3 regions of the Lelliottia sp. RD5 genome follow, and region 1 is predicted to be linked to each of the others. Evidence: predicted binding sites of a transcription regulator. Region 1 holds the regulator's gene; each other region holds the start of a gene.
What was found. The regulator PurR, encoded in region 1, represses purine synthesis genes. The targets are predictions, from matches to a motif close to CANGCAAACGTTTGCNTG.
Positions count from the first base shown of each region.

Region 2: a site for PurR is predicted at 2,006-2,023, ahead of cvpA (colicin V production protein). Genes of this name have one in related genera too.
Region 3: a site for PurR is predicted at 2,016-2,033, ahead of purT (formate-dependent phosphoribosylglycinamide formyltransferase). Genes of this name have one in related genera too.

Region 1 covers NZ_JBVYHQ010000001.1:793,747-797,697, forward strand. The annotation lists gene AC0LWE_RS03960 (MFS transporter) at 1-1,074, opposite strand, end outside; gene cydH (cytochrome bd-I oxidase subunit CydH) at 1,238-1,327, opposite strand; gene purR (HTH-type transcriptional repressor PurR) at 1,624-2,649, shown strand; gene punR (DNA-binding transcriptional activator PunR) at 2,668-3,579, opposite strand; gene punC (purine nucleoside transporter PunC) at 3,692-3,951, shown strand, end outside.
Region 2 covers NZ_JBVYHQ010000003.1:199,479-203,429, forward strand. The annotation lists gene folC (bifunctional tetrahydrofolate synthase/dihydrofolate synthase) at 1-1,134, shown strand, start outside; gene dedD (cell division protein DedD) at 1,124-1,825, shown strand; gene cvpA (colicin V production protein) at 2,079-2,567, shown strand; gene purF (amidophosphoribosyltransferase) at 2,697-3,951, shown strand, end outside.
Region 3 covers NZ_JBVYHQ010000001.1:50,123-54,073, forward strand. The annotation lists gene edd (phosphogluconate dehydratase) at 1-89, shown strand, start outside; gene kdgA (bifunctional 4-hydroxy-2-oxoglutarate aldolase/2-dehydro-3-deoxy-phosphogluconate aldolase) at 129-770, shown strand; gene purT (formate-dependent phosphoribosylglycinamide formyltransferase) at 805-1,983, opposite strand; gene AC0LWE_RS00235 (tellurite resistance TerB family protein) at 2,160-2,810, shown strand; gene ptrB (oligopeptidase B) at 2,898-3,951, shown strand, end outside.

The DNA.
Region 1 (3,951 bases):
AACAAAACTGTATCCCAGCCCAGCGGAAATCACCGCGCCCCCTGCCGCTGCACCCAGCGCATTGCCCAGGTTAAACGCCCCGATATTCACGGAAGATGAAAGCCCAGGTGCTTCGTGCGCCACTCGCATGACACGCATCTGCAACGGCGGTACCACCGCAAACGTCGCAGCACCCCATACCACCATGGCGATAGCAGCGCCGAACTCGTTACGAGCCAGCCAAGGAATGGCGACCATGATGACGATGAGCAACGTCAAGAATCCTTTCAATGTACCGCTCACTGAACGGTCCGCCAGTTTGCCGCCCAGGTAGTTGCCGAGGGTGAATCCCACACCAATCAACACCAGCATTGCCGTTACAAAGAACGGTGTGGCATGCGTAATGTCGTGCAGCACGGGCGAAATATAGGTATAGAGCGTAAACATCGCTCCAGCGCCCAGTACCGTCGTCAACAGCGCAGACAGCACCTGCGGACGGAGCAGAACCGACAGCTCTTTGCGCACATCCGGACGCTCGCCCGCTCCGCCTTTCGGCAATGAGAAGAACAGCGCGATCATCGCCACGACACCCAGCATCGCTGTCGCAAGGAAAGACATACGCCAGCCGATGACTTCACCCAGCCAGGTGGCCGCCGGCACGCCGCCAATATTCGCAATCGTTAGCCCCATAAACATCGTGGCGACCGCGCTCGCCTGTTTGTGCTTGGGTACCACGCTTGCGGCCACTACCGACCCCAGGCCAAAGAATGCGCCGTGATTGAGGCTGGTCAGAATGCGCGACAACAGGAGGGTGGTGTAGTCCGGAGAGAGCGCCGAAAGCACATTACCCAGGGTGAAGATGGCCATCAGAAAAATAAGCGCATTACGACGCGCGCGATGGGAAAGCAGTAACGTCATCAGGGGTGCGCCGATCATCACGCCAATGGCATAAGCACTGATCAGCATGCCCGCCGCAGGAATAGAAACGTCAACCCCTTTAGCGATGACCGGTAAAAGCCCCATTGGGGAAAACTCGGTGGTGCCGATCCCAAATGCGCCAATTGCAAGGGCCAGCAGTGGAAAATTGATTTTCATTCATTAACTCCGGATACCGTGCCTTTATGCGACACAGAAAAACATGCCGAAAGCATGACAGCAATCACAAAAAATGAGAAGTTAACAAATTGGCAAAAGATTATTGTCGGGAGAGTAACAATGAAAGGAAGAAAACGAGGGAGAAGGCTCTCCCCCGCCTGAATCAGTGCAGAATAGCTGTAAAACTTGCCGCAACAATCAAACCCAGCACGATAATCGTGGTCGTTAACGAAAACTTAAGATCGGTATTCATCAATTTTTCTCCTTTTAATCCCCACATGAAAAGTGAGCTTGCTCATTTTTACACAGTTTACCTCAAAAATCTTCCTGGATTTAGGCTGATAACCGTTTTTGCGCTTCCCCTTTTCATCAAGATAAGACAAAATTCCACGCTAAATTTATAAGCGTACCGGCCACTGACCCCCTCCTGACGTCCTGTGTCGTTTTCCCGGCGTATCGCAATTCAATTTGCGAGATTAGGGTGAGAGAAGGCAAACGTTTACCTCTCAATTTATCAGGAGCTTAGGATATGGTCTGGAGTGACAGCTAATGGCAACAATTAAAGATGTAGCGAAACGCGCAAACGTTTCCACTACAACCGTATCACATGTAATTAACAAAACCCGTTTCGTGGCGGAAGAGACGCGCAACGCCGTTTGGGCTGCAATCAAAGAATTGCACTACTCACCGAGCGCTGTTGCTCGCAGCTTGAAAGTGAATCACACCAAGTCAATTGGTCTGCTGGCGACCAGCAGTGAAGCGGCCTATTTCGCCGAAATTATCGAAGCGGTTGAGAAAAACTGCTTCCAGAAAGGCTATACCCTGATTCTGGGAAATGCCTGGAACAGTCAGGAAAAACAGCGCGCTTACCTGTCGATGATGGCGCAAAAGCGCGTCGATGGCCTGTTGGTCATGTGTTCCGAATATCCAGAATCCGTGCTGTCGATGCTCGAAGAGTATCGTCATATCCCAATGGTGGTAATGGATTGGGGTGACACGCGCGCTGACTTTACCGATTCCGTTAACGATAACGCCTTCGAAGGCGGTTACATGGCTGGCCGTTACCTGATCGAACGTGGTCATCGCGAGATTGGTGTCATCCCCGGCCCGCTTGAGCGCAACACCGGTGCTGGCCGTCTGGCAGGCTTTATGAAAGCCATGGAAGAAGCGCTGATTACCGTCCCGGAAAACTGGATTGTACAGGGCGACTTTGAGCCAGAATCGGGCTACCGCGCGATGCAGCAGATTGTTTCGCACTCACATCGTCCGACAGCCGTGTTCTGCGGCGGTGATATTATGGCGATGGGTGCGCTTTGCGCAGCCGATGAGCTGGGTTTACGCGTCCCGCAGGATATTTCCGTGATCGGGTATGATAACGTGCGCAACGCTCGCTACTTTACTCCCGCGCTGACGACGATTCATCAGCCGAAAGACTCCCTGGGTGAAACGGCGTTCAACATGCTGATGGATCGTATCGTCAGCAAGCGTGAAGAGTCTCAGTCAATTGAAGTCCATCCGCGTCTGATTGAACGTCGCTCCGTCGCTGACGGACCGTTCCGCGATTACCGTCGTTAATCGTTTCTACGGGGCCGGTTATTCCGGCTCCCGTAGCCACTCTCTGTTCAGCGTTTCACTATCACCTAAATAGTCCAGCAGCCAGGCCAGCGCAGGCGACATATCGTTTTGCTGCCATGTCAGGCAACAGGCCGCAACCGGAAACGGATTTTCAAGCTCGAGCGCCACCCATTCTCCGCGATCAATCCGTGGACGCGCGAAATGCACAGGCACCATCCCCACACACAATCCAGCCGACAAACAGGTTGCCGACGATTCCCAGTCTGGCGCGACGACCCGCCGCTGGTTATCAAGCAGCCAGGTGATGCGCTTTGGCAGCGATCGTGACGTGTCCTCCATCACCAGCGACGGCCAGTTGCGCAACACGTCGTCACTCAGCGGGCCTTCCATCGTGGCCAAAGGATGATCGCTTGCCACCACGCAGCGCCAGCTCAATGTTCCCATATCCCGAAAGGCATAGCGGCCCCCGACGGGAATGGCCTGTGTCGCGCCGATCGCCATCTCCACCCTACCGTCGGATAACGCATCCCATACGCCATTAAACACTTCCTGGGACACGCGAAGTTCCACATCCGAGAAATGGCGATAGAAATCGACTACCATCTGCCGCGTCCGTTGAGGTTTAACGATGTTATCCACCGCAATCGAAAGATGACCGCGCCAGCCATTGGCAATCTGCTGGCACTGTTCACGCGTGATCATCATTTTTTTGATAACAGATCGGCCTTCTTTCAAAAACCACACGCCAGCCGGGGTCAGAACGACATCCCGATGACGGCGTTCGAACAGGGGTACTGCCAGCCACTCCTCCATCTGCCGTACCGTATAGCTGACGGCAGATGGTACGCGATGCAGTTCTTGCGCGGCTCCGCTAAAGCTACCATTTCGGGCGACAGCATCCACAACTTCTAATGAATATTCAGACCACATTTTTTGCCTGCAAAATTTTTGAACGCAACCGCCAAATATTAGCGTTTCACAAGCCAGATTGCACTCCCTACACTCTGCGCCAAAGTACACCTGCCTTCATTAGGAAATGACAATGCAACCCAACAACGGATTCTTAGTCTGGCTCGGCGGTTTGAGCGTGCTGGGCTTTTTAGCCACCGACATGTATTTGCCGGCGTTTGCCGCGATGCAGCAAGACTTGCAGACACCGGCTGCCGCAATCAGCGCCAGCCTCAGCTTGTTCCTGGCCGGTTTTGCCTTCGCACAGCTGCTGTGGGGACCGCTCTCTGACCGTTATGGCCGCAAACCTATTCTTCTTCTCGGCTTAACCATCTTTGCGCTGGGATGTCTGGG
Region 2 (3,951 bases), on a different contig from region 1:
AAACCCGCGCCGTTCGTTTTCACCGTCGCCGGCACCAACGGCAAGGGCACCACCTGCCGTACGCTGGAGTCAATGCTGATGGCGGCAGGGTATAAGGTCGGCGTGTACAGCTCTCCGCACCTGGTACGCTACACAGAGCGCGTTCGCATTCAAAATACCGAGCTGCCAGAGTCTGCGCATACCGCCTCTTTTGCCGAAATCGAAGCGGCGCGTGGTGAGATTTCATTATCTTATTTCGAGTACGGCACGCTCTCGGCGCTGTGGCTCTTTAAGCAGGCGAAGCTGGACGTAGTGATCCTGGAAGTCGGTCTCGGCGGGCGTCTTGATGCCACCAATATGGTTGATGCCGATGTTTCGGTGGTCACCAGCATCGCACTGGATCATATCGACTGGCTGGGACCGGACCGCGAAAGTATTGGTCGTGAGAAAGCGGGCATTTTCCGGGCGAATAAACCGGCTGTCGTAGGCGAGCCTGATATGCCGCATACCATTGCCGATGTGGCGCAGGAAAAGGGCTCTGTCCTGCTGCGTCTGGGCGTAGACTGGCAGTATGACGTGACGGAAAACGACTGGCGCTTTAGTGATGCGCAGGGTGTGCTTGAGCATCTTCCGCTCCCGCATGTTCCTCAGCCCAATGCCGCCACCGCGCTCGCAGCGATACGCGCAAGCGGTTTGAACGTCAGCGAGCAGGCAATCCGCGACGGCATCCAAAACGCCATGCTTCCGGGACGTTTCCAGATAGTGAGTGAATCGCCGCGTTTGATTCTGGACGTTGCGCACAACCCACACGCTGCTGGCTATCTCGCAGAACGCCTGAAATCATTGCCAAAAAACGGGCGCGTTCTGGCGGTTATCGGTATGCTTCATGATAAAGATATTGGCGGCACGCTGGCCTGCATGGAGAGTGTTGTCGATTGCTGGTATTGTGCTCCACTGGAAGGGCCACGCGGTGCGACTGCTGAACAGCTGATGGAACATATTAGCGCAGGAACCGCCTTTGATAGCGTGGCACAGGCGTGGCATGCGGCGATGGCTGATGCTAAACCTGAAGATACCGTGCTGGTATGTGGGTCATTCCATACCGTTGCACATGTCATGGAAGTGATGGACGCGGGGAGAACCAGTGGCGAGTAAGTTTCAGAACCGTTTAACAGGAACCATTGTGTTGGTGGCGCTGGGAGTGATTATTCTTCCTGGCCTGTTGGATGGGCAAAAAAAACATTATCAGGATGAATTTGCGGCAATCCCACTGGTGCCAAAACCAGGCGATCGTGATGAACCTGACATGTTACCTGCGGCAACGCAGGCGCTGCCGGCACAGCCGCCTGAAGGTGCCGCGGAAGAAGTGCGCGCCGGAGACGCGGCTGCGCCATCGCTGGATGGCACTCGCTTAACCGGCAACGGCAGTAACGAGCTGGATCCTGTCGCAGAGCCGGTGGTGCAACCGAAGCCTGTCGAGAAAGCAAAACCTGTCGAAAAACCTCAACCGAAACCGCAGCGAGATAAAGCCAGCGAGCAAATTGCTGCTGCGACGGAAGTGCCTCCGGAAAAACCGGCCCAGGAAGAAAAACCTGCACCAACCGGAAAAGCCTACGTTGTGCAGTTGGGCGCGTTAAAAAATGCCGATAAAGTCAATGAAGTCGTCGGTAAATTACGCGGTGCGGGATATCGTGTTTACACTTCACCTTCGACGCCAGTGCAGGGTAAAATTACCCGCATTCTCGTCGGCCCGGATGCCTCGAAAGATAAACTGAAAGGGTCGCTTGGCGAGCTGAAGCAGATTTCCGGTTTGAGCGGCGTGGTGATGAATTACAGTGCAAACTGATTGACCTTATCCCGGCCCTTTCTCTAAAAAGAGCGGGGGAAAACCGTCCCATTTTCCCTTTAAGGAGAGGGGGACGGTGAGAGGAGAAGGTCCAGGCATCCGTCCGAAGAGACGTAAGAAGCCCTCGGCGTTGAACATTTTTTCAGCGCCTTTTTTATTTACGCGGGGGAAGGAAATCCCTACGCAAACGTTTTCTTTTTCTGTTAGAATTCGCCCCGAACTGGATGACAGGGCGTTTAATCGTGGGACATATATGGTCTGGATTGATTACGCCATCATTGCGGTGATTGGTTTTTCCTGTCTGGTTAGCCTGATCCGTGGCTTTGTTCGTGAAGCGTTATCGCTGGTGACATGGGGTTGTGCTTTCTTTGTTGCCAGTCATTACTACACGTACCTGTCCGTTTGGTTCACGGGCTTTGAAGATGAACTGGTCCGAAATGGGATCGCCATCGCGGTGCTGTTTGTTGCGACTCTACTCGTCGGCGCTATCGTCAATTACGTGATAGGTCAGCTGGTCGAGAAAACCGGTCTGTCAGGAACAGACAGGGTGTTGGGGATCTGTTTTGGTGCGTTGCGAGGCGTATTGATTGTGGCCGCGATACTGTTCTTCCTTGATACCTTTACCGGGGTTTCAAAAGGTGAAGACTGGCAGAAATCGCAGTTGATACCACAGTTCAGCTTCATCATCAGATGGTTCTTTGACTATCTGCAAAGCTCGTCGAGTTTCTTGCCCAGGGTCTAACCCTGAGATGTGGCTTAGAGTTTGGTTTATTAGGGTACGTGTTCGCTCCAGTTGTTGGGCGCTGTCTGCACTCAAACTGCCTGCGACAATGACGCCTACTAAACCACGCTCTTAACGAGGAAAAGACGAATGTGCGGTATTGTCGGTATCGCCGGTTTCATGCCGGTAAACCAGTCTATCTATGACGCGTTATCGGTGCTTCAGCACCGTGGTCAGGATGCAGCGGGTATCATCACGATTGATGCAAACAACTGCTTCCGTTTACGCAAAGCGAATGGCCTGGTCAACGATGTGTTTGAAGCCCGCCATATGCAGCGCCTGCAAGGCAACATGGGTGTTGGTCACGTTCGTTATCCTACTGCTGGCAGTTCCAGCGCTTCTGAAGCTCAGCCTTTTTATGTGAACTCACCGTACGGTATTACGCTTGCCCACAATGGCAATCTGACCAATGCGCATGAGCTACGTAAAAAGCTCTTCGAAGAGAAACGTCGCCACATTAACACCACTTCTGATTCAGAAATCCTGCTCAATATCTTTGCCAGTGAGCTGGATAACTTCCGCCATTATCCGCTGGAAGCAGACAACATTTTTGCCGCGATTGCCGCGACAAATCGCCTGATTCGGGGCGCTTATGCCTGCGTCGCGATGATTATCGGCCACGGTATGGTGGCCTTCCGCGACCCGAACGGTATTCGTCCGCTGGTGCTGGGTAAACGCGATCTGGGTGATGGCCGAACCGAATACATGGTTGCCTCCGAGAGTGTGGCGTTAGACACGCTGGGCTTCGAATTCCTGCGCGACGTTGCGCCGGGTGAAGCGGTGTACGTTACCGAAAAAGGCCAGCTGTTTACCCGTCAGTGTGCGGAAAACCCGGTTAGCAATCCGTGCCTGTTTGAATACGTTTACTTCGCACGTCCAGACTCCTTCATTGATAAAATTTCCGTGTACAGCGCACGCGTTAACATGGGAACCAAACTCGGTGAAAAAATTGCCCGTGAGTGGGACGATCTGGATATCGACGTGGTCATTCCGATTCCCGAAACCTCCTGTGATATTGCGCTGGAAATGGCGCGCATTCTGGGTAAACCGTACCGCCAGGGCTTTGTGAAAAACCGCTACGTTGGCCGTACCTTTATCATGCCGGGTCAACAGCTGCGCCGTAAATCAGTGCGCCGTAAGCTGAACGCCAACCGCGCTGAGTTCCGTGATAAGAACGTTTTGCTGGTGGATGACTCCATCGTGCGTGGCACGACTTCTGAGCAGATCATTGAGATGGCGCGTGAAGCCGGTGCGAAGAAAGTCTACCTGGCCTCTGCCGCCCCTGAAATTCGCTTCCCGAATGTGTACGGTATCGATATGCCAACGGCGAACGAACTGATTGCGC
Region 3 (3,951 bases), 740 kb from region 1:
CGCGTGTGGGAACAGGGCGCGAAATGTTCAGTGCGCTGCGCGAGAAACTTTCCGGCGCTGAACAGGGTGCGACCTGTATTACGTTTTAAGACGACAAGAATTATCGATCTGGCGAGAGAAAAACACTGATGAAAAACTGGAAAACAAGTGCGGAAGCAATCCTGACAACCGGTCCTGTAGTGCCGGTTATCGTGGTGAATAAACTGGAGCACGCCGTTCCGATGGCGAAAGCACTGGTTGCAGGTGGGGTTCGTGTTCTGGAAGTGACGCTGCGTACGCCATGCGCAATGGATGCCATCCGTGCCATTGCGAAGGAAGTCCCTGATGCAATTATCGGTGCCGGTACCGTGCTGAATCCACAGCAGCTGGCTGAAGTGACTGAAGCAGGCGCGCAGTTTGCCATCAGCCCGGGCCTGACTGAGCCACTGCTGAAAGCGGCAACAGAAGGTTCTATCCCGTTGATTCCTGGGATCAGCACGGTTTCTGAACTGATGCTGGGTATGGACTACGGTCTTAAAGAGTTCAAATTCTTCCCGGCGGAAGCGAATGGCGGCACTAAAGCGCTGCAGGCGATTGCAGGCCCGTTCTCTCAGGTGCGTTTCTGCCCGACTGGCGGTATCTCTCCGGCAAACTACCGCGATTACCTGGCGCTGAAAAGCGTACTGTGTATCGGTGGTTCCTGGCTGGTTCCGGCGGATGCGCTGGAAGCGGGCGACTGGGAGCGCATTACCAAACTGGCGCGCGAAGCAGTCGAAGGCGCGAAGCAGTAAGACCATCAAAAACGGGCCAAACGGCCCGTTTTGTTTATCCTCTGACGATCACACTCGCACTGGCCTTTTTCGCTCTCGCAACAGCCTCTTCTACGCTGTCCGCTACTGCTAACGTCACGCCCAGACGACGCGAACCGTCAATTTCCGGCTTGCCAAACAAACGTACCTGCAGACCTGCACCCACGGCAGATTCCACGCGATCAAACATTACGTTTTGACTGGTGAGCTTTGGCAGGATCACGGCGGACGCGGCCGGACCGTACTGACGAATTCCGCCCACAGGCAACCCCAGGAATGCGCGCACGTGCAGCGCAAACTCTGATAAATCCTGAGAGATCAGCGTCACCATGCCGGTATCGTGCGGGCGAGGGGACACTTCGCTGAAAATGACGTCGTCGCCACACACAAACAGTTCCACTCCAAACAGGCCGAAACCGCCCAGTGCGATGACCACTTTGCGGGCGATCTCCTGCGCGCGCTCAAGCGCCAGAGCGCTCATTTGCTGCGGCTGCCAGGATTCACGGTAATCCCCGTCTTCCTGACGGTGTCCAATCGGGTCGCAGAAATGCACGCCATCAACTGCGCTTACCGTGAGCAGGGTGATTTCGAAATCAAACTTCACCACCCCCTCGACGATAACGCGTCCGGCGCCCGCACGGCCACCCTGTTGGGCGTAGTCCCAGGCTTTATCCAGTGTGCTTTCATCGCGAATAAAACTCTGCCCTTTACCCGAGGAACTCATTACCGGTTTAATGATGCACGGGTAACCAATCTCTTCTACAGCCTGCAGGAAATCGGCTTTACCGTCCGCGAAGCGGTAGCTTGACGTCGGGATTGCCAGCTCTTCCGCCGCAAGACGGCGTATGCCTTCACGGTTCATGGTCAGCTTCGCGGCGCGAGCGCAAGGCACAACGCGTTGGCCTTCCGCTTCCAGTGACAACAATGTGTCCGTCGCGATGGCTTCAATTTCCGGCACGACATAGTCAGGATTCTCGCGTTCGATCAGTGCGCGAAGGGCATCGCCATCCAGCATATTGATAACGTACGACCGATGCGCGACGTGCATGGCTGGGGCATCGGGATAACGATCGACGGCGATCACTTCGATGCCCAGACGCTGGCATTCAATGGCCACTTCTTTTCCCAGCTCGCCTGAACCTAACAGCATGACGCGCGTGGCTGCCGGACGCAGCGCAGTTCCTAAACAAGTCATAAAATCCCCCTGAAAAAGTTGCGCGCAGTATATACGAAAACGTTTGCGTATGTCTTCATCCGGGGAAGGTAATGATGCCTGGCGAGGAAATTTGCGCTTCTTTTGCACGGACAGACATTTCCTGACATCACCTCGCTTAGGCTGTGATCATTGTGAACGGATAAGTGGGGAAAAATATGTCAGGCTGGTTAAATCAATTGCAGTCGATGTTAGGTCAAAAGGCGTCATCATCCGGCGAGCAGGGGCTGAGCAAACTACTGGTACCGGGTGCGCTGGGTGGTCTGGCAGGTTTATTGGTGGCGAACAAATCCTCGCGAAAGCTGTTGGCCAAATATGGCACCGGCGCACTGTTAGCCGGTGGAGGCGCCATTGCCGGAACGGTGCTCTGGAATAAATACAAGGATAAAGTCCGAACGGCCCATCAGGGCGAACCCCAGTTTGGACAACACACGTCGCCAATCGATGTGCGTACCGAGCGGTTAATTCTGGCGCTGGTCTTTGCTGCTAAAAGCGACGGACACATCGACGACCAGGAGCGCTCCGCCATTGAGCAGCAGATGCAGGAAGCGGGCGTTGAAGAGCAGGGTAGAGCGTTAGTCGCTCAGGCGATTGAACAGCCGCTGGATCCCGTGCGTCTGGCGCAAAGTGTGAAAAACGAAGAGGAAGCGCTTGAGCTGTACTTCCTCAGCTGTGCGGCCATCGACATCGATCACTTTATGGAACGCAGCTATCTGAATGCGCTGGGTGACGCGCTCAAAATTCCGCATGATGTTCGCGAAGGCATCGAAAAGGATATTCAGGCGCAAAAACAGGCATTACCGGGGTAAATTTCGCCTGCGGCTGTCACGTTTCGCTTGCATCATGCGTGTGTTTTGCCACCCTTATAGGGTGTAAAACATAAAAGAAACACTGATATGCTGCCAAAAGCCCGACGTATTCCAAAAGCGCTCACCACTCACGGTGACACGCGCATCGATAATTACTACTGGCTGAGGGACGATTCGCGCTCGCAGCCAGAGGTTCTCGACTACCTTCACCAGGAAAATGACTATGGCCGACAGGTCATGGCTTCTCAGCAGGCATTGCAGGATGAACTGTTGGCGGAAATGGTCGCGCGCGAACCGCAGCGTGATGTCTCTGCGCCCTGGACCCGAAACGGTTACCGCTATCGTCACATCTACGAACCGGGCAACGAATACGCTATTTATCAACGCCAGTCGGTATTGAGCGCCGAGTGGGACGACTGGGAAATCCTGCTTGATGCCAATCAGCGCGCTGCGCACAGCGAATTCTATACCCTCGGCGGGATGGGCATTTCACCTGATAACACCATTATGGCGTTGGCGGAGGATTATCTTTCTCGGCGGCAATATGGGCTGCGATTCCGCAATCTGGAGACCGGGAACTGGTATCCAGAGATGCTGGATAACGTCTCGTCAGCCTTCGTCTGGGCAAATGATTCAGAAACGGTGTATTACGTCAAAAAACACGCGTCAACGTTGCTGCCTTATCAGGTGTGGCGCCATACGGTGGGTACTTCCTCGGATAGCGATGAGCTGGTGTATGAAGAAAAAGACGAGACGTTTTACGTCAGTCTGCATAAAACCACCTCTAAACACTATGTGATTATCTCGCTGGGCAGTGCGACCACCACGGAAGTGCTGCTGCTGGATGCTGAATTGCCCGATGCCCAGCCGCTCTGTTTCTTACCGCGCCGTAAAGACCATGAATACAGTCTCGATCACTTCCAGCACTCTTTCTATCTGCGCTCTAACCGCGAAGGTAAAAACTTTGGCCTGTACAAAACCAAAGTGCGTGATGAACGTAAATGGGAAGTGCTGATCCCGGCTCGCGATCATGTCATGCTGGAAGGGTTTACCCTGTTCACCGACTGGCTGGTGGTTGAAGAGCGCCAGCGCGGGCTGACCAGCATTCGTCAAATAAACCGCAAAACGCGCGACGTGGTCG